DNA from 2 places in the Streptomyces sp. NPDC005803 genome. Region 1 is predicted to be linked to the other one. Evidence: riboswitches for the same ligand, from Rfam matches in the RefSeq annotation. Region 1 holds a riboswitch; the other holds the start of a gene.
What was found. Region 1 has a riboswitch for glycine ahead of gcvP (aminomethyl-transferring glycine dehydrogenase). Riboswitches for the same ligand answer to the same signal wherever they lie in the genome.

Region 1 (10,591 bases):
CTCGACTACTGGGCCCGTACGGCCCTGGTGGAGCCGAGCGTCCGGCCGGCGTACGGGTCCGGCACCCAGAGGCTCTACAGCTTCCGGGACGTCGTCCTGCTCAAGATCGTGAAGCGCTTCCTCGACACCGGGGTGGCCCTGCAGAACATCCGCACCACGGTGCAGCACCTGCGGGCCCGCGGTTTCCAGGATCTCGAACGCATGACGCTGATGAGTGACGGAGCGACCGTGTACGAGTGCTCCTCGCCCGCGGAGGTCGTCGAGCTCCTCCAGGGGGGCCAGGGAGTCTTCGGCATCGCCGTGGGCGTGGTGTGGCGGGACGTGGACGCCGCACTGTCGACGCTCCACGGGGAGCGGGTGGACACCGGCGAGACCCTGATCGGCAACAACCCGGGCGATGAGCTCGCCCGTCGGCGCAACCGGGCGGGCTGACCGGGTGGCGGCACGGCCGCGCCCCGGGGAATCCGGGGTCGGCCGTCTGCGGTGACAGGGCGACTGTCAGTGCCGTAGGGCACCATCGGTTGATGTGAGAGCCGCGCCGACCATCCTGCATCTGGACATGGATGCCTTCTACGCGTCCGCCGAGCAGGCGGCGAAACCGAGTCTGCGCGGCAAGCCGGTCGTGGTGGGCGGACTCGGCCCCCGGGGAGTCGTGGCCACCGCCTCGTACGAGGCGCGGCGTTTCGGGGTGCATTCGGCGATGCCGATGGCTCAGGCCAGGAGACTGGCGCCGAACGCGGCGTACCTGGTGCCGCGCTTCACGCTCTACCGGACCGTGAGCGACCAGGTCATGGAGTTGCTGGGCCGCCTCTCACCCCTGGTGGAGCCGCTCAGCCTCGACGAGGCCTTCGTCGACCTGGAGGCGGGCGGGACGGCGGACGACACGGCTTCCGCGATGGCCATCGGCGAGCAGCTGCGCGGGGCGATCGAAGCGGTCACGGGGCTCAGCGGTTCCGTCGGGCTCGCGGGCTCCAAGATGCTGGCGAAGATCGCCTCCGAGGAGGCGAAGCCCAACGGCATCCTGCTGATAGAGCCGGGCACGGAGCGGGAACTGCTCGCGCCCATGCCGGTGCGGACCCTGCCCGGCGTCGGACCGGCCACCGCGGACCATCTGCGTCGCGCGGGCATGACCACGGTCAACGACCTCGCCGAGGCGGGCGAGGCGGAGCTCGTACGGCTGCTGGGCAAGGCCCACGGCAGTTCTCTGCACCGCATGGCGTCCGGCCATGACGACCGGCCGGTGGTCGCCGAGCGCGACGCGAAGTCGGTCTCGGTCGAGGACACCTTCGACACGGATCTCCATGACCGGGTCCGGGTGCGGACCGAGGTGGAGCGGCTGGCCGGCCGGTGCGTCCAGCGGCTGCGGGCGGCCGGGCGCTCGGGGCGCACGGTGGTGCTGAAGGTGCGGCGCTACGACTTCTCGACCCTGACCCGCTCCGAGACGCTGCGCGGGCCCACCGACGACCCCGCGGTGGTCAGAGAGGCCGCCGCACGGCTCCTGGAGTCCGTGGACACCACCGGGGGTGTGCGGCTGCTCGGCGTCGGCGTCACCGGGCTCGCCGACTTCACCCAGGAGGACCTCTTCGCCCAGGCAGCCGGTGAGCGGGCGGCCGCCGAGCTCCCGGACACCGCCGAGCCGGGCGGACACGCCGCTGCCGATGAGGCGGGGCCGCAGACGGAGGAGACCGGGCAGGAGAGTGCGGAGCAGCTCGCCGCGCGGCGCTGGCCCGCCGGTCACGATGTACGCCACGACACGTACGGACACGGCTGGGTGCAGGGGAGCGGGGTCGGGCGGGTGACGGTGCGGTTCGAGGAGCCGGAATCGGCGCCCGGCCGGGTCCGCACGTTCCGGATCGACGATCCGGCGCTGCGGCCGGCCGATCCGCTGCCGCTCGTGCGGAACCCGGTGGACTACTCCTCCTGGCCGGCCAGCCTGCCGAAGTCGCGGTCCGGCGCGCTCTCGGCCGGCGCCGCGTCCAGACCGTAGTGCCGGTAGAGCTGAAGCTCCTGTTCCGGCGAGAGATGGCGGCCGACCCCGAAGTCGGGTGCGTCCTTGATCAGGGCACGGTCGAACGGGATGCGCAGCGCGTCCTCGACGAACTCGCTGGGCTCCAGCGGGACGAAGGCGTCCCGGCTGAACAGTCCGGTGCGTACGGCCGCCCATTCGGGCACTCCGGTCGCGTCGTCGAGGTACACCTCGTCCACGGTTCCGATCTTGGTGCCCTTGCGGTCGAACGCCTTGCGGCCGATCAGGTTGCGCGGATCGATGTCGGTCTGCACGGTCCCTCCCACTGGTCGCGGCTACTCCACAGGCACTACAGAAGTGCAGAACCGTGGCGTCGGCCACTCGAGATTCCCACCGTGTACCCCGCTGGTACGCTGGCCATGGCTGCTGATCCCGTGCGGGAGAGTCCTCCGGAGTAAAATCCGGAGGCGCCGAAGGAGCAAATCCTCCCCGGAATCTCTCAGGCCCCCGTACCGCACGGACGAGGTCACTCTGGAAAGCAGGGCGGGTTCCGTACGGCCTCGGCCGGACCGGGTCTCTCCCTCACCGACGGTGAAAGCCGGTGCGCCCCGTGGGCACCGGTGAAGCTCTCAGGTTGAGATGACAGAGGGGGAGGCCGTTCGGGCACCCCGCGCCGTGGTGCCCCTCGCAGGTCGTGACAGACCAGGAGGCCTCCATCATGACCCCCCGCCGCACTTCGCTCTCCCAGCTGGAACAGGGAATCCCGTTCGAGCAGCGCCACATCGGTCCCGATGCCGAGGCACAGGCGAAGATGCTCGCCCAGGTCGGTTACGGCTCGCTCGACGAGCTCACCGCCGCCGCGGTGCCCGATGTGATCAAGAGTGCCGAGGCCCTGCGGCTGCCGGCCGCCCGGACCGAGGCCGAGGTCCTCGCCGAGCTGCGCCTCCTCGCCGACCGCAACCAGGTCCTCGCCCCGATGATCGGGCTCGGCTATTACGGCACGTTCACCCCGCCGGTGATCCTCCGCAACGTCATGGAGAACCCCGCGTGGTACACGGCCTACACGCCGTACCAGCCGGAGATCTCCCAGGGCCGCCTCGAAGCCCTGCTGAACTTCCAGACGATGGTCGCCGAGCTGACCGGTCTGCCCACCTCCGGCGCCTCGCTGCTCGACGAGGGCACCGCCGCCGCCGAGGCCATGGCGCTGGCCCGGCGTGTCGGCAAGGTCAAGAAGGGCGTCTTCCTGGTCGACGCGGAGACCCTGCCGCAGACCGTCGCCGTCATAGAGACCCGTGCCGAGCCGACCGGAGTCGAGGTCGTCGTCGCCGACCTCACCGACGGCATCCCGGCGGGCATCGCCGAGCGCGGTGTCTTCGGTGTGCTGCTGCAGTACCCGGGCGCCTCCGGGGCCGTGAGGGACATCAAGCCCGTCATCGACCAGGCCCACGAGCTCGGCGCGATCGTCACCGTGGCCGCCGACCTGCTCGCGCTCACCCTGCTCACGTCCCCCGGCGACCTCGGCGCGGACATCGCCGTCGGGACCACGCAGCGCTTCGGCGTGCCGATGGGCTTCGGCGGACCGCACGCCGGCTTCATGGCCGTGCGCGAGAAGTTCGCGCGCAGCCTCCCGGGCCGCCTCGTCGGCGTCTCCGTGGACGCGGACGGCAACAAGGCGTACCGGCTGGCCCTGCAGACCCGCGAGCAGCACATCCGCCGCGAGAAGGCCACCAGCAACATCTGCACCGCTCAGGTGCTGCTCGCCGTGATGGCCGGGATGTACGCCGTCTACCACGGACCCGACGGCCTGCGGACGATCGCCCGGCGCACCCACCGCTACGCGGCCATCCTGGCGCAGGGCCTGCGGGCGGCCGGTGTCGACGTGGTGACCGGCGTCCACTTCGACACGCTCACCGTCCGGGTCCCGGGCAAGGCCGCCGCGGTCGTCGCCGATGCCCGCGAACGCGGGGTCAACCTGCGGCTGGTCGACGCCGACCTGGTCTCGGTCGCGTGCGACGAGACCACCACCCGCGCGCAGATCGCGGCGGTCTGGGCCGCCTTCGGCACCGAGGGTGACATCGAGGCGCTGGACGCAACGACCGCCGACGCGCTGCCCGACGCGCTGCTGCGCACCGACGCGATCCTGACCCACCCGGTCTTCCACCAGCACCGCTCCGAGACCGCGATGCTGCGCTACCTGCGCAAGCTCGCCGACCGTGACTACGCGCTGGACCGCGGCATGATCCCGCTCGGCTCCTGCACCATGAAGCTGAACGCGACCGCCGAGATGGAGTCGATCACCTGGCCCGAGTTCGGCGCACTGCACCCATTCGCGCCGGCCGAGCAGGCCGAGGGCTTCCTTACGCTCATCCGTGAGCTGGAGGAGCGCCTCGCGGAGGTCACCGGCTATGACGCGGTCTCCCTCCAGCCGAACGCCGGCTCGCAGGGTGAGTTCGCGGGGCTGCTCGCCGTCCGCGCGTACCACCGTGCCAACGGCGACGAGGGCCGGACCGTCTGCCTGATCCCGTCCTCCGCCCACGGCACCAACGCCGCGAGCGCCGTGATGGCCGGCATGAAGGTCGTCGTGGTGAAGACCGCCGACGACGGCGAGGTCGACATCGAGGACCTCCGCGCCAAGATCGCGCAGCACCGCGACGAGCTCGCCGTGCTCATGATCACTTACCCCTCGACCCACGGTGTCTTCGAGGAGCACGTCGCCGACATCTGCGCCGAGGTGCACGACGCCGGCGGCCAGGTGTACGTCGACGGGGCCAACCTGAACGCACTGGTCGGTCTCGCCAAGCCGGGCCGCTTCGGCGGCGACGTCTCGCACCTGAACCTGCACAAGACCTTCTGCATCCCGCACGGTGGCGGCGGTCCCGGCGTGGGACCCGTGGGTGTGCGCGCACACCTCGCGCCGTACCTCCCGAACCACCCGCTGCAGCCCGCCGCGGGTCCCGAGACCGGTGTCGGACCGATCTCGGCCGCTCCGTGGGGCTCGGCCGGCATCCTCCCGATCTCCTGGGCCTATGTACGCCTGATGGGTGGCGAGGGCCTGAAGCGCGCGACGCAGGTGGCCGTACTCGCGGCCAACTACATCGCCAAGCGGCTGGAGCCGCACTACCCGATCCTGTACAACGGCCCGGCCGGCCTGGTGGCGCACGAGTGCATCGTGGACCTGCGGCCCATCTCCAAGGCGACCGGCGTCAGCATCGACGACGTCGCCAAGCGCCTCATCGACTACGGCTTCCACTCGCCGACCATGTCGTTCCCGGTCGCGGGGACGCTCATGATCGAGCCGACCGAGAGCGAGGACCTCGCGGAGCTGGACCGCTTCTGCGACACGATGATCGCCATTCGCGGCGAGATCGAGAAGGTGGCCTCGGGCGAGTGGAGCGCCGACGACAACCCGCTGGCCAACGCCCCGCACACCGCTGCCGCGCTGGGCGGGGAGTGGGAGCACGGCTACAGCCGCGAGGTGGCCGTCTTCCCGGCCGGGGTCTCGGCCGCCGACAAGTACTGGCCGCCGGTGCGCCGCATCGACGGTGCGTTCGGTGACCGCAACCTCGTCTGCTCCTGCCCGCCGCTGGACGAGTACGACAACTGAGCACACGAACACAGCGTGTGACGCGGATACGCGTGGGGGCCGGTGCGGAGGATTCTCCGCACCGGCCCCCTTCCGTTCCGGCCGCTCAGGCCGCCTTCACCACCCGGCCCGTTCCCAGCGGCCGGTGCGGGGCGATGATCTGCCCGTCCGGGAGCAGCTCACCGGTGTCCTCGAAGAGCAGGACGCCGTTGCACAGCAGGCTCCATCCCTGCTCGGGATGGTGCGCCACCAGACGGGCGGCTTCCCGGTCGGCTGAGTCGGCTGTCGGGCAGGCTGGCTGGTGCTGACACATGGATGGGTTCTTTCGCTGCGTTGAGTTGAGTGTCCTGCGGCTTGAAGAGGTGTTCATGGCCGCCCCCGTATCAATCGGTCCGGTCCCAGTGTTGCCCCACGGGCTTCGATCCGCAGGGATTTGGCAGCAGCGCTTCCTCTCCTCTCATGACGCGTCACCCGGCCGGACGGTTCAACGCAACTGCACTGTCACTTCGGGTGGTTCGGGGTGGTCGGATGGGGCTAGTACGGATGGGCACACGGGCCCCCGCGTGACGGCACTGTGCCCCCACCGGATCGGCGGGGGCACAGTGCCGTCACGTGGGGGGCGAGCCGGCGCTCAGGCGGGAGAGCCGAGCAGGGGGCCGGGGCCGGGTGTGATGCGGGTGGTGATCACGGGGAGCAGATCGGCGACCCGGTGCGGACGGTGTGCCGCGATACCCGGTGGGGCGGGAGCCAGCGGAACCAGCAGATCGGCGGGGGCGGGGGACCCGCAGGACGCGTCCGCCCCGATGTCTCCGTGCAGCCACAGTGCCATCATGTAGAGCTCGGGAATGGAGAGCAGCCTGGGCTGGTAGGGCGTCGCCGCCGCTTCCGCCTGGCGCAGGGCGAGTTCGGTCGAGGCGATGTACGGGCCCTCGAAGAAGTGCGAGAAGGCCCAGCCGTCCGGGGTGAGCATCGTGTCAGCCGCGGCGACGGCCCGCTCCGTGCTGCGGATCAGGAAGCGCCATGCGGCGAGCCGGGTGGTGGGTGCGGGACCGCCGGGGCCGCCTCGGTCCAGCACATGGACGGGGAGCGGGTGTTCGGGGCTCAGAGGTCCCTGGACGGACCGCAGAGCGGGGGTGCGGGCCTCGCGGACCGCGGTCGGTGAACTGAGCGCCGCGAGAACGCTGCGCAGAGCGGGCGCGGGAGCCGGAGGTACGTGCAGCGGCATAGTGGGTCGCCTCTCACTTCGGAGACACGGTGGAGCGTGGGCGGGTGCAGACGGCGCTGTCGGCGTGCGGGGCCAGAGGAGGCCGGTGACTGGGCCGGTGCGTCAACTCTCTGCCTCGTCCGCGGAGTTTATACGACACGTGTTCACGCGGTGTTTCCACTAGCCGCCACGGCTATTGCCGGCAAGGCGGTATCCAGACTTAATTATGCGGAGATTGTGCTCATTCGGTGCGAGCGGCGCAGCCACCGCCTCGAGTTTTTCCCGCGCAGCGGTAGGCTGAAACGTGTCGCCTCTTTCCCGGCGTGCCGACGGGGAAACTGCGCGCTGCGTCATGCCGAGTGAATGTGCCCCGGGCCTCGGCCATCAGATTAGCGGGTGCGCGGCGTCCGCGGGGCGTTATCGATCTCCCCGTCGGGGCATTATCGATCGTGACACGAGCGGCCCGTGCCGGAGGCTGCCCACGCGAGGAGGGATGCTTCGATGGGGGAGAAGGTCGTAGCGGGCGCCTTTGACCTGTCCGACCGGCAGAGGTACCGGAGGAAGCTCCACCAGTGCCTGGAGGGGCTGGGGAGGCTCCTGGCGGAGCGGAGGTTCGACCGTCCGCGCAACCTCATGGGCATGGAGATCGAGCTGAATCTGGCCGGTGCCGACGGTATGCCGAAGATGTTGAATGGAGCGGTTCTGGAGCGCATCGCCAGCCGCGATTTCCAGACGGAACTGGGGATGTTCAATCTTGAGGTGAACATAGTTCCACACAATCTGTCAGGCCGCGTTCTCGATCAACTGGCCGAAGAGTTGAGGACCGGTCTCGGATATGCCGACCGGAAGGCTGCCGAGGTCGACGCCGGGATCATGATGATCGGAATACTCCCCACCCTCGGGCAGGAAGACATGGTCCGGTCCAATCTCTCCGACGTGGATCGCTACGCGCTGTTGAATGATCAAATGGTGGCGGCGCGTGGCGAGAATTTCCTGCTGGATATCGAAGGCGTGGAGAGGCTCGTCTGCACCTCCGGGTCGATCGCCCCCGAGGCGGCCTGCACCTCGGTGCAGCTCCATCTGCAGGTGACTCCGGAACGCTTCGCGGACGTGTGGAACGCGGCCCAGGCCGTCGCCGCGGTCCAGGTGGCCCTGGGAGCCAATTCCCCCTTCCTGTTCGGCCGGGAGCTCTGGCGGGAGTCGCGGCCGCCGCTCTTCCAGCAGGCCACGGACACCAGGTCGCCCGAACTCCAGAACCAGGGGGTGCGGCCGAGGACCTGGTTCGGTGAGCGGTGGGTGGGCTCGGCGTACGAGCTCTTCGAGGAGAACATCCGCTTCTTCCCCCCGCTGCTGCCCATCTGCGACGAGGAGGAGCCGCTGCGGGTCCTCGACGAGGGCGGGGTGCCCGGGCTCCAGGAGCTCGTCCTGCACAACGGCACGGTCTACCGGTGGAACCGCCCGGTGTACGGGCTCGCTGACGGCGTCCCGCACCTGCGGGTGGAGAACAGGGTGCTTCCCGCAGGGCCGACCGTCGCCGATGTGATCGCCAACACCGCGCTGTACTACGGACTCGTACGGGCCCTCGCCGACGAGTCGCGACCGGTGTGGACCAGGATGCCTTTCACCGCCGCCGCCGAGAACTTCGAGACCGCCTGCCGCCTGGGCATCGACGCCGAGCTGCTCTGGCCCCGGCCCGGCCGCTCCGGCGGCCTGACGCGGGTGCCGGCCGTCAAACTCGTGCGGGACGAACTGCTGCCGCTGGCCGCCGCCGGCCTCGACGGCTGGAACATCGAACCCGCGGACCGGGACCATTACCTCGGGATCATCGAGGAGCGCTGCCGGCGGCGCACGAACGGGGCCTCCTGGCAGGCGGACGCCTACCACCGCGCGCGGGAGGCCGGGCTGGGCCGGGCCGATGCCCTCGCCGCCATGACCCGGCGGTACGCCGAACTGATGCAGGCCGGTGAGCCCGTGCACACCTGGCCGGTGGGCCTTCCCGCAGGGTGAGGCGGGCCGGTGGGCCCGTGTGCGTCCGGGTGGGGGGCCGCTCCGTACGGAGGGGTGGGCCGGTGAGCCCGTGCGCATCTGGCCGGTGGGCCGTGCCGTACGGAGGGGTGGGCCGGTGAGCGGACGGTGTGCCGTTCGCCGGCCGGGCGTGCCCTGTCCACGGGGTGGCCCTGGGCACCGGGAGGCCCGGTGTACGCGGGCCGGTCCGACCCGGAGCGGGGCGGCCCGCGGTGGTGCGCGCCTTACTCCCCGGCTCCGCCACCGCTCTGTCCCGCGGTCATGACGGCCTGCAGGATCACCGCCTGGATCTCCGCCGGGTCACTGACCTGATAGCCCCCGCCACCGGTCACCTTCGCTATCTCGTTCACCTCGTCGCGGTCGGCGTCGGGACCGACCGCGATGGCGAGCAGCGGAACCGGGCGCTCCGGGTCGGTGATCTTCTTGAGCTCGGCGATCAGCGCGGTGCGGGAGATGGAGTGCTCGTCCTGGTTCGAGCCGTCGGTGAGGATCACGACGGCGTTGAACTTGCCCTTCACATAGGTGCGCTGCGCCTCTTTGTAGGCGGCCAGCGCGGTGTCGTACAGACCGGTCGCACCGTCGGGCACGGGCTGCAGTGCGGAGAATGCCGCGGTGAGCTTGTCGCGGTGCGTGCCGCCGCCCTTGGCCGGGTCGCCGAGCCGGCCGGTCGCCACCAGCCTGCGGTAGTCCTTGTCGCCGTCGAGTTCGGTGGCGAACTCCCACAGGCCGATCTCGTCGTTCTGGGTGAACTGGTTGAGCGCCTGGATGAGGGACGCCTTGGTGACGTCCATCCGGGACTGGTTGCGGCCCGGCACGATCGTGGCCATCGACCCGGAGGCGTCGACGACGGTGGTGAGCCGAGCGCTCTGCACGGTGATCGTCCACATGCCGAGCGTCTCCTGCAGGGTGTCGTCCGAGGGTGCGGCCTTGGGCGAGGTGGCGTACGGCTGGGGCGACTTGCCGCCGGCCGAGGCGACCAAGGCGTCGGCCGCGGTGCCCTCGACGGTCCGGAAACCGTGCTCCTCCAGCGTGTGCTGGGACGCGTCCTCGGACAGCAGTGTCATGAACCGCAGGGCCGCCCGGCTCTCGTCCGTCGTCTGCTCCTCCTCGTTGACCAGGGTGAACGGGTAGTCGAGGAGCGGAGCGCCGTCCGTGGGGTAGAAGAGGTCGAGCTTGCCCCCGTCCGCCGACTCGGCGTTGTGGGTGAACGCCGCCTGCTCGGAGAGAAGCACCGCCTGATTGCGCGCCGGATTGCCCTGCTCCGCGCCGGAGCTGTCCTGGGGCAGGGTTTCGACGACCTGGGTGTCGCCGTCCGACATCCGCTGGGCGAGCAGCTTGGCGGTGGCCGCGGCTCTGGTGTCGCTGTCCCCGCCCAGTTTGTCGGAGGAGATTCCGATGCTCGTGAGCGCCAGCAGGCCCGTGGCGCTGCGCGCCGGGTCGGCCGAGCCCAGACGCACCTGGTCGGACTTCATGGCCGCCGCCGTCAGTTCGGCCCAGGAGTACTTCTTCCCGGGCCAGCCGAGGCTCTTCGCGGCGGTGGGCACCATGGCGAGTGTGACGGGTGACGAGGCGACGGAGTCGCCCGGCGTGATCGGGATGGCGTCCCCCGTGCCCTTGGCCCGGTTCAGCCAGAGATCGGAGTCGGGGAGCCACATCTGGTAGTCCGGCGTACGCGTGCCACGGGCGAGGGCGTCCGCGACCTTGTACGAGTCACGGGCCACCACGTCCACGTCCACGCAGCGGCCGTCGGATCTCAGATTGTCCTTGCGCGCCTTGTCGGCGACGGCACGCACGGCCGGGGCGATGTCCGGTG
Region 2 (10,591 bases), on a different contig from region 1:
GCCACTGCACGGTCAGCACACCGAGCGCGAGCATGCCGGTGAAGAAGATCGGCAGGGAGACGCCGGCGAGTGCGACGCCCATGAAGAAGCGGTCGAGGATCGAGCCCCGCTTGAGCGCGGAGACGACACCGATCGCCACACCGCTGATCAGCCAGATCGCCGCGGCGCCGATGGCGAGCGAGAACGTGACCGGGATGCGCGCGGTCAGCTCGGGCCACACCTCGACGTGCCGCTTGAAGGAGTAGCCGAAGCACGGCACACCGCAGTGCGTGGCCTCGGGGCCGAACTGGAAGTCGGCGCCGACGAAGAGCTGCTTGAGGAAGTGCCAGTACTGGATGTACAGCGGCTGGTCGAGGCCGAGGTTCTGCTTGACCGCGAGGATGGACTGCGGATTGGCGTCCTTGCCCACGTACTGGGCCGCCAATTGGTCCATCGTCTGCCCGGCCAGTCGGGGGACGAGGAAGAAGATCGCGAAGGTGACTGCGCTGACGATCAACAGCAGCAGTACCGCGCCGAAGACGCGTCGGATGATGTACGCAGCCACAGCTATCCGGCGCCGGTATCTGCTCGCCGGGGGTGACCCATGCGGTCGGACACCGTGCCTTCACCTGCCTTTCGGGACAATTCTGGGGGTCCGGAGGCCGCCTCCCGGGCCGCGTGCGCGGCCCGGGAGGCGGGGCCGTTCCTACTTGGCGGAACCCATCAGCACGTAGTCGTACATGCCGAGGTAGGCCTGGGTGACCGTGACGTTCGTCGCGGACTCCGGGCGGAGCAGCAGGTTCTTGCGGTAGATCAGCGGCACGGCGGTGGCGCCTTCGGCGACAGCCCTGTCGACGTTGGCCCAGGCCTTCGCACGGGCGGCGTCGTCCGTGGTGGCGATGCCGTCGTTGAGCAGCTTGTTAATCTTCGGGTCGTTCAGTTCCTGGACGTTGTTACCACCGGACGGCTTGATGGCCGAGCCGTTGATGATCTGGTCCAGGAAGCCGAAGCCGGTCGGCCAGTCCGCACCCCAGGCGCTCATGATCATGCCGAGCTTGTTCGCGTGCACGTAGCTCGGGTTGCCCGCGAAGTTCTGGAAGTACTTGCCCGCCGGGAAGGTCTTGATCTCGGCGTTGACGCCGATCTTCTTGAGCGAGGCCTGCACCGCGGTGACCATGGCCATCTCGGCGGGGCGGTCGGAACGGGCCGAGATCTTGGTGTCGAAGCCGGTCGGCTTGCCACACTGCTTCAGCTCGTCCTTGGCCTTGGCCTCGTCGCCCTTGTGGCCGGCGGACTCGTACAGGTCGAACTTCTCGTAACCGTTGACCGTCGGCGGCAGCAGGGTCGTCGCGACGTCACCCTTGGGGTCGCCACCCTGGGCGGCCTGGATCGACGCCTTGTCGATGCCCCACTGCACGGCCTTGCGGCAGTGGATGTTGTCGAACGGCGCGACGTTGACGTTCAGACCGATGTACGAGGTGGCGCCCGCGTACGAGTTGTCGGTCTGCTTCTTCAGGTCGGCCTTGGTGAGGACCTTGGGCTGGGTCGCCGGGGCGACACCGGTGCCGGCGCCGTCGACGGTGATGTTGTCGGAGAGCAGGTTGTTGTCGACCGTCTCCTGCTTGACCTTGAAGCGGATCGTCACCTTGTCCGGCAGCGCCGGGCGCAGGGTGTCCGTCTTCGGGTCCCAGTTCGTGTTGCGGACCAGGGTCGCGCCGCGGCCCTCGTCGTACGACTCGAACTTGTACGGGCCCGAGGACACGATGTGCTTCACATAGTCGGCGCCCTTGTCCTTCGCGGCCGGCACGGGGGCCGTCTGCGAGAAGGTCGCCAGGTAGTCGAAGTCCGCGAAGGCGTCCTTCAGCTTGAAGACGATCGTGGAGTCGTCCGGCGTCTCGATGGAGGCGATGCCGTTCGGGTTCTTGTCCTTGTACGGACCCTGGTACTTGTCGCCGCCCAGGAGGTGGGCCTTGAAGTACGTCGGGCCGTTGGACAGGGCCTCCGGCGAGAAGTTGGAGCGCTCGACGGCGTACTTGACGTCCTTCGAGGTGATCGGGGTCCCGTCCTCGTACTTGAGACCCTTCTTCAGCGTGTACGTCCAGGTCTTCGCGTCCGGGCTCGCCTTGCCGAGGCCCTCCGCGAGGTCCGGGACGACCTCCAGCCCCTCCTTGCCGGCAGCCGGCTTGAAGGACGTCAGGGTCCGGCCGTACAGGCGGGAGAAGTTCTGCACCCAGCCGTAGTACGTGTTGCCGGGGTCGAGCGAGTCGGGCTCGTCGGACATCTCCAGCTTGAGCGTCCCGCCCTTCTTGTCCGACTTGTTGACGATCGAGGTCAGCGCGGCGTCGGTGGCGCCGGAGCCGCCCTTTCCGCCCTTACCGCCGTCGTCGTCCTTGGAGCCGTTGCACGCGGAAGCTCCGAGCATCAGGACCACAGCTGTGGCGACCACCGCTGTCGTTTTTCTGGTCTTCACCTGAGGAAATCCCCCTCAATCGATGGTTGCCGTGGCTTGTCGCACGACGTTGTGACGAGCACCCGGGCACTACTTGCTACGAGGATCGAGAGCATCACGCAGCCCGTCTCCCAGCAGGTTGAATGCCAGCACCGTGACGAAAATGGCCACGCCCGGCACGATCATGTACATCGGGTCGTTCTGGTAGAAGTCGATCGCGTTGGTGAGCATCCCGCCCCAGGAGGACTGCGGCGGCGCGATACCCACACCGAGATAGCTGAGGCCCGCCTCGAAGAGGATGTTCGAGGGGATGAGCAGCGTGGAGTAGACGAGGACGGGCGCCACCAGGTTCGGCAGCAGCTCCCGGAAGAGGATGAACGGTCCCCGGGCGCCCAACGACCGTGCCGCCTCCACGAATTCGCGATTGCGCAGGCTCATGGTCTGGGCGCGGACGATGCGGCCCATGTACGGCCAGCTGAAGAAGCCGATCACGAAGATCAGTACCGCGATCCGCAGCGGCAGCCCCTCCAGGCCGAAGGCGCCGTCCTGCAGGGCCGCCGAGATGGAGATCGCGAACAGCAGCAGCGGGAACGCCAGGAAGGTGTCCATCATGCGGCTGATGACGGTGTCCACCCAGCCGCCGTAGAAGCCCGACACCACGCCGAAGAAGACGCCGATCACCACGGAGAGCAGGGTGGCTCCGACCGCGACGACCAGGGACACCCAGGAGCCCTCGATGATCCGGGACATGATGTCGCGGCCGTACTGCGGCTCGACGCCGAGCGGGTGGCTCCAGCTGATGCCGCCCCAGTCGCCCTTGGGCGCGAGCAGCGCGGGGTCGATGAGGTCCTGGTGGAACTCGTTGGGGTCCAGCCCGAAGACGGCCTGGATCGGCTTGGAGAGCACGGCGAGCAGGATCAGCAGGATGACAACGATGCCGCCTGCCACCGCCACCTTGTCGCGCTTGAAGCGCGTCCAGGCGATCTGCCCGAGCGAACGGCCTTCGATCTGGCTCTGTTTGACTCCCGTGAGTACTGCCTCCGGCTGCGCCTCGGCAGCCGAACCGGTGGTCTCGATCGGTGCGGTCACAGTGCCTCTGACCCCTCCCGCCGGCGGTGGCCGGCCCCTACTCGCCGCGGTGACGGCCTGGCGCGTGTCAGCCGAAGCGCTTGACTCGGCTGATGTGTTCGGTGCTCAGCCGCAGCACGTGCTGCGGCTGATGTGTTGTTCGGTGCGATGAATGCGTCTGCGGAATGACCGCTGGGGCAACCTCGTACAAAGGGCGGACGATCCCCACTAGCCGGGAGTCTTCAACGCCGTCGTGATCACCCGCCAGACCTGACGGGGAATGTTTGCTCAAACGTGATGCGGTCAGTGAGCTTCCGTTATCCGGACAGCCTGAACGAGTGAGCGGACTACTCGGCCGCTAATCCACCAGAACGGACATGACGCCCAACGGGCTTCATTGGGTGGCTATTTGGGTGACCGGGGCGGTGGTCTTGTCCGGCGGGGAGCCGTTTGTCCGGTCCTGGGACCGGGGCCGGACGGGCCTAGTAGGCGCGCGGGGCGGGGCCGGGGGGCTGCGGGTAGCCGTAACCCGGAGCGACGGAGGCGCCACGGCCGACCGGGGCGTGCGGCTCCCGGTCGTAGAACGGACGGGAGTTGGCGCGCAGCCACATCGCGACCGGGTCGTAGTCGTCGGCCATCGCGACCGTGGAGACCGGGAGCCCCTCCGGAACCGCTCCGACGGACTGCGCCATCATCGCCCGCACGGCGTCCACGGAGGGCCCGCTCGTGTCGTACAGGTCGAGACCGATGGCGAGGTACGGGACGCCGAGCGCGGGCTGCACCCAGGCGCGGCGAAGCGAGCGGATCGCGGGGGTGCGGTGGGCGTTCTGCGTGAGCTGGGCGTAGAACTGCGGGATCTCGATGGCGGGCTCGCTGATCCGCAGCGGGCCGGCGGGCATCCGCTCCAGGCCGGTGGCGATCCGGCGCAGGTCCAGCCAGGGGATGCCGACGCCGCCGCCCGGGGCATGCGGATTCAGCCAGATGCCCCAGCGGTCGGGGAACAGGGCGCGGGAGATGTCCCGGCCGCCCACGACCTCGTGGTCCCGGTTCCAGCCGCTGGCGGAGAGCTCCTGGGCGGAGGTGACGCAGGGGGCGTAGCCGAGGCCGTCGATCTCCATGTTGCCGTACTGGGCGTCGGGAGAGCCGGCCCTGCCGTGCCAGAGCAGCATCCAGACCTGGTCGGCCGCCAGGGCGTGGAGGAGGGCCTCGTACGCGTCGTAGCGCCCGGGCGTCACCTGTCGCAGCATGTGCTCGACCGTTCCCCGAGCTCTCGGCTCCGCTCGAGCAGGGGAGACCCCATCGGCCGCCCCCATGCCTGACGCACTCACCCTGGGTCCCGCCCCTCTTCGATCCACTGTGTCGGCCTGCCGCTCCCGGGGCTCTCGGGGACGGCGCGGTGCCGAGGCACCCGCCATCAAACCAGCTTATGCGGCGGCCCTGACACCGACTTGACGCCAGGGGCCGCCGCCGTCCCGCGGCGCCGGTCCCCGTGCCCTACCGCTACTCGGCGGCGCGCTGGTAGAAGGGCCGCACCCGCGCCCGCATCCAGTCGGCGACCGGGTCCTGGGCCACGTCGAGCAGCACCAGGTTGACCGGCCAGGGCACCTCGACGCGCCCCAGTGCCCGCCCCAGGGCGTCCATGGGGGCGTTGCGCCCGGCTCCCTCCCAGGTGGAGAACTCGATGCCGACGAAGAGGACGGGGTCCGCGCCCTCGATGCTGGCCAGGGCGCGGCGGGCGCTGAGCACGACGCCGCTGGCCTCGAACTCCCCGGCCGCGGCGGAGAGGAAATCGACGGGGTCCTCCTGCCAGTCCGGCTCGTACAGCCGGACCCGTCCGCCACTGGCCGGACCGTCCAGCACGGTGCGGCCCGCCCGGCAGAGCTCGGCGACGGCGGGCGGGGGGAGCGGCATGCCGACCGCGCCGCCCGGGTTCACCGCGACGCCGAGCTGCGGGGGCAGGCCCCGGGCGAAGTCGCGGGCGGGGGCCACGGTGAACGACATGTGCGCGCCGACGCAGGCGAGGAACTGCTGTTCGGAGCTGAACACGGGGACGTACGGCGCGCCCTCGATGTCCAGCGTCGGCAGATCGAGGTCGGTGGCGTCCGGTCCGCCGCCGTTGGGCAGCGGCACCCAGACATGGCTGCGCCCGAGCACCTCCACCAGCCGGCCGCCCGCCTCGGGGCTGCCGACCGAGGCGCTCAGTACTTCTTCGAGCTCGTTGGCCGGCCATCCGCCCTGCGGATGGGTCCGGGCCGGTGCCGGAATGTCCACTGTCTCCCTCTCTCGCCCCATGTCGTGCAGCAAGAGATTAACGCCGCGCGCGTGGTCCGCCGCCCGTCGCGCACGGCTGTCCAGCCTTCGGACGGCCCCCGCTCAGGCCTCACTCTGTGCGTCTGCGAATGTGATGCGCGTCAGCAGCCCGGCCGCCTCGCGGTCCAGCAGCACCGCCGAGGCGCACCCGAGCGGCAGCAGACCGGACTCGGTGTCCCGCAGCAGCCGGCCCACGGCCCTGCGGTGACGGGCGAACGCGTACCCGGAGACTCCGCGCCCGCGCTCGCGCTGGCCCTCCCGCGCGGTCTGCGGGGTGACGTCGAGCAGCACGAGGTGCAGGGTGCGGCCGCGCCGCCGGGCGTGCCGGGCCAGCCAGCCGCGCACCCAGGCCTGCGTGCCGCAGTCGTGGACGACGACGGAGTGGCCGGAGCGCAGCACCCGCCACAGTCCCCAGTAGTGGGCGACGCGGACGAGCGGGCGGTAGAGGGCGTACGGGAGTAAGCGGGGCATCCGGGCCGCCCAGCGGTCCCTGGTGTCCTGGGAGTCGATGGCGTGGGCCGAGACGGCCCGTCCCATGAGCGTCGACTTGCCGCTGCCGGGCAGTCCGGAGACCACCACCACGTCCCCCGCCGCGAAGTGCAGGCCGCGCGGGCTGCGCCCGTCCCGCTCCCGCAGGTCCCGCACGACGGGTGCGTGCGGTCCCACCGTCTCCGTGGCCGGCGCCCCCGGCTGCGCGGGCAGTGCCCCGTGCGCGACCCCCGCGGTCGTCGCGTACCGCTGCAACGTCATCGCCCTCCCCCTGTCGCCTGACCCACACCTGCTCAAGAAGTGTAAAGAAAAGGTAATGCGGCACAACCGTCCGACCCGCCGGAACCCGTAGGAGACGGGCATCGGCACCGAACCCCCACTCTCCCGCAATGCGTGCGATGATGACCCCGTCAACTGCATAAAGGCCGCTCGAATCCGCGCGGGAGAGTCCCGGCCGCCGTGCCGGGCGCCGAAGGAGCAAGATCCTCCCTTGAATCTCTCAGGCCCCGTACCGCGTGGATGAGGCAGATCTGAAAAGCGAGCCGCCCCGCGGCTCCACCCAAGGTGCAAGCCGAACCCCTGCGGGGCCTCTCGGCGAACCTCTCAGGTTCCGATGACAGATGGGGAGGGATCGTCCTCGTCGTCATGCCCTGGGAGCCTTGTCCAATGAGTACTGCCCCCCGCCTCACCGCCCTCGATGCCGTGCACCGTTCGCTCGGTGCGACCATGACCGACTTCGCGGGCTGGGACATGCCGCTGCGCTACGCCAGTGAGCGTGACGAGCACAACGCCGTGCGCACGAAGGCCGGCCTCTTCGACCTGTCCCACATGGGCGAGATCACCGTCACCGGCCCCGCGGCCGTGGACCTGCTGAACTTCGCGCTCGTCGGCAACATCGGCACCGTCTCGGTGGGCCGGGCCCGCTACACGATGATCTGCGCCGAGGACGGCGGCATCCTGGACGACCTGATCGTGTACCGCCTGGCGGAGACCGAGTACATGGTCGTGGCCAACGCCGGCAACGCGCAGATCGTGCTGGACGCGCTGACCGCGCGGGCCGAGGGCTTCGACGCCGAGGTGCGCGACGACCGCGACGCGTACGCGCTGCTCGCCGTCCAGGGCCCCGGGTCCCCCGCCATCCTGGCCGCCGTCACCGACGCCGACCTGGACGGTCTGAAGTACTACGCCGGTCTGCCCGGCACGGTCGCCGGTGTCCCCGCGCTCATCGCCCGTACCGGCTACACCGGCGAGGACGGCTTCGAGCTGTTCGTCGCACCCGAGCACGCCGAGCAGCTGTGGCGGGCCCTCACCGAGGCGGGCGCCTCGCACGGACTGATCCCCTGCGGGCTCTCCTGCCGCGACACGCTGCGCCTGGAGGCGGGCATGCCGCTGTACGGGCACGAGCTGACCACGGCGCTGACGCCGTTCGACGCCGGGCTGGGCCGGGTGGTGAAGTTCGAGAAGGAGGGCGACTTCGTCGGCCGCAAGGCCCTGGAGGCCGCCGCCGAGCGCGCCGAGACCGCCCCGCCCCGCAAGCTCGTCGGCCTGGTGGCCGAGGGCCGCCGGGTACCGCGCGCCGGGTTCGCCGTCGTCGCCGGCGGCCAGGTCATCGGCGAGGTCACCTCGGGCGCACCCTCGCCCACGCTCGGCAAGCCCCTCGCCATGGCGTACGTCGACGCCGCACACGCCGCGCCCGGCACCGCGGGCGTCGCCGTGGACATCCGGGGCAGCCACGAGCCGTACGAGGTCGTGGCGCTGCCGTTCTACAAGCGGCAGAAGTAGAAGAGCGGCGCGCCACGGGCACCGCGTACGTGACGCAGTCCCGTCTCACACCGTAAGACCATCGTTCATCAGCACTCCCCCGCGTACAGGAGAATTCAGGTCATGAGCAACCCCCAGCAGCTGCGGTACAGCAAGGAGCACGAGTGGCTGTCGGCCGTCGAGGACGGCGTGGCCACGATCGGCATCACGGAGTACGCGGCCAACGCGCTCGGTGACGTCGTCTACGCCCAGCTCCCCGAGGTCGGCGACACGGTGACCGCGGGCGAGACCTGCGGCGAGCTGGAGTCGACCAAGTCGGTCAGCGACCTGTACTCGCCGGTGAGCGGCGAGGTCACCGCCGCGAACCAGGACGTCGTGGACGACCCGTCGCTGGTGAACTCCGCTCCGTTCGAAGGCGGCTGGCTGTTCAAGGTACGCGTCGCGGAGGAGCCGAAGGACCTGCTCTCCGCCGACGAGTACACCGCGTTCTCCGGCAACTGAGACCCCAAGGGACCACCTGATGTCGCTTCTCAACTCCTCCCTCCACGAGCTGGACCCGGACGTCGCCGCCGCTGTCGACGCCGAGCTCCACCGTCAGCAGTCCACCCTCGAGATGATCGCCTCGGAGAACTTCGCTCCCGTCGCGGTCATGGAGGCCCAGGGCTCCGTCCTGACCAACAAGTACGCCGAGGGCTACCCCGGCCGCCGCTACTACGGCGGCTGCGAGCACGTCGACGTGATCGAGCAGATCGCGATCGACCGCATCAAGGCGCTCTTCGGCGCCGAGGCGGCCAACGTGCAGCCGCACTCGGGCGCACAGGCCAACGCCGCCGCGATGTTCGCGCTGCTGAAGCCGGGCGACACGATCATGGGCCTGAACCTGGCCCACGGCGGTCACCTGACCCACGGCATGAAGATCAACTTCTCCGGCAAGCTCTACAACGTGGTCCCGTACCACGTCGACGACACCGGCACCGTGGACATGGCCGAGGTCGAGCGCCTCGCCAAGGAGTCCAAGCCGCAGCTGATCGTGGCCGGCTGGTCGGCCTACCCCCGCCAGCTGGACTTCGCCGCCTTCCGCCGCATCGCGGACGAGGTCGGCGCGTACCTGATGGTCGACATGGCGCACTTCGCCGGTCTGGTCGCCGCGGGCCTGCACCCCAACCCGGTGCCGCACGCCCACGTCGTCACGACCACCACGCACAAGACCCTCGGCGGTCCGCGCGGCGGCGTGATCCTCTCCACCCAGGAGCTCGCCAAGAAGATCAACTCGGCGGTCTTCCCGGGTCAGCAGGGCGGTCCGCTGGAGCACGTGATCGCGGCCAAGGCGGTCTCCTTCAAGGTGGCGGCGACCGAGGAGTTCAAGGAGCGCCAGCAGCGCACCCTGGACGGCGCCCGCATCCTCGCCGAGCGTCTGGTGCAGCCGGACGTCACCGAGGCCGGCGTCTCCGTCCTGTCCGGCGGTACGGACGTGCACCTGGTCCTCGTGGACCTGCGCAACTCCGAGCTGGACGGCCAGCAGGCCGAGGACCGGCTGCACGAGCTGGGCATCACGGTCAACCGCAACGCCATCCCCAACGACCCGCGGCCGCCGATGGTCACCTCGGGTCTGCGGATCGGCACGCCGGCCCTGGCCACCCGCGGTTTCCAGGCGGAGGACTTCACCGAGGTCGCCGAGATCATCGCGTCGGCGCTGAAGCCGTCGTACGACGCGGACGACCTGAAGGCCCGCGTCGTCGCGCTCGCCGAGAAGTTCCCGCTGTACCCCGGTGTGAAGTAGTCGAACCGGCGCATTTGTACATAAGGGCGGGGCACCGCGCACACTGAACAGTGAGCGCGGTGCCCCATTCCTCGGGGGTGTCCCGCCGGTCAGGGCCGGGGCACGACGCCCGGCACGGCACCTCGCGGCGTTGCCGAAACGCCCTGTCCGGCCCTGACCGGCGAGACACCCCTTGCCCCCCGCTCCCTTGTCCTCGCTCTTCGGGCCCACCCGGCCCGTACCGCACCACCCGGCAGACAACGGCGTCTACCAACCCCTTAGGAGTCACCCCGTGGCCATCTCGGTCTTCGACCTGTTCTCGATCGGCATCGGCCCGTCCAGCTCCCATACGGTCGGCCCCATGCGCGCGGCCCGTATGTTCGCGCGCCGGCTGAAGAACGAGGGCCTGCTCGCCCACACCGCCTCCATACGCGCCGAGCTGTACGGCTCGCTCGGCGCCACCGGCCATGGCCACGGCACGCCCAAGGCCGTCCTGCTCGGTCTGGAGGGCGAGTCCCCCCGCACCGTCGACGTCGAAACGGCCGACGACCGGGTCGAGGCCATCCGCACCACCGGCCGCATCAACCTCCTCGGCATGCACGAGATCGCCTTCGACGCCGACGAGCAGCTGGTCCTGCACCGCCGCAAGGCGCTGCCGTACCACGCCAACGGCATGACGGTCTTCGCCTACGACCACGAGGGCGCCCCCCTCCTGGAGAAGACCTACTACTCGGTCGGCGGCGGTTTCGTCGTCGACGAGGACGCGGTGGGCGAGG

Region 2: it holds a riboswitch for glycine, as region 1 does, so the genes downstream of both, gcvT (glycine cleavage system aminomethyltransferase GcvT) here and gcvP (aminomethyl-transferring glycine dehydrogenase) in region 1, are expected to answer to the same signal.

What each region holds. Positions count from the first base shown of each region.
Region 1 covers NZ_JBEXXO010000013.1:211,320-221,910, reverse strand. The annotation lists gene ABZ454_RS20420 (MerR family transcriptional regulator) at 1-432, shown strand, start outside; gene ABZ454_RS20415 (DNA polymerase IV) at 527-1,987, shown strand; gene ABZ454_RS20410 (PRC-barrel domain-containing protein) at 1,912-2,280, opposite strand; glycine riboswitch at 2,394-2,491, shown strand; gene gcvP (aminomethyl-transferring glycine dehydrogenase) at 2,685-5,570, shown strand; gene ABZ454_RS20400 (DUF5999 family protein) at 5,656-5,862, opposite strand; gene ABZ454_RS20395 (hypothetical protein) at 6,181-6,774, opposite strand; gene ABZ454_RS20390 (glutamate-cysteine ligase family protein) at 7,255-8,760, shown strand; gene ABZ454_RS20385 (substrate-binding and VWA domain-containing protein) at 9,003-10,591, opposite strand, start outside.
Region 2 covers NZ_JBEXXO010000015.1:104,864-115,454, forward strand. The annotation lists gene ABZ454_RS22005 (ABC transporter permease) at 1-544, opposite strand, end outside; gene ABZ454_RS22010 (ABC transporter substrate-binding protein) at 686-2,449, opposite strand; gene ABZ454_RS22015 (ABC transporter permease) at 2,519-3,517, opposite strand; gene ABZ454_RS22020 (enhanced serine sensitivity protein SseB C-terminal domain-containing protein) at 3,979-4,743, opposite strand; gene ABZ454_RS22025 (enhanced serine sensitivity protein SseB) at 4,997-5,767, opposite strand; gene ABZ454_RS22030 (AAA family ATPase) at 5,870-6,556, opposite strand; glycine riboswitch at 6,726-6,819, shown strand; gene gcvT (glycine cleavage system aminomethyltransferase GcvT) at 6,962-8,077, shown strand; gene gcvH (glycine cleavage system protein GcvH) at 8,180-8,557, shown strand; gene glyA (serine hydroxymethyltransferase) at 8,577-9,836, shown strand; gene ABZ454_RS22050 (L-serine ammonia-lyase) at 10,108-10,591, shown strand, end outside.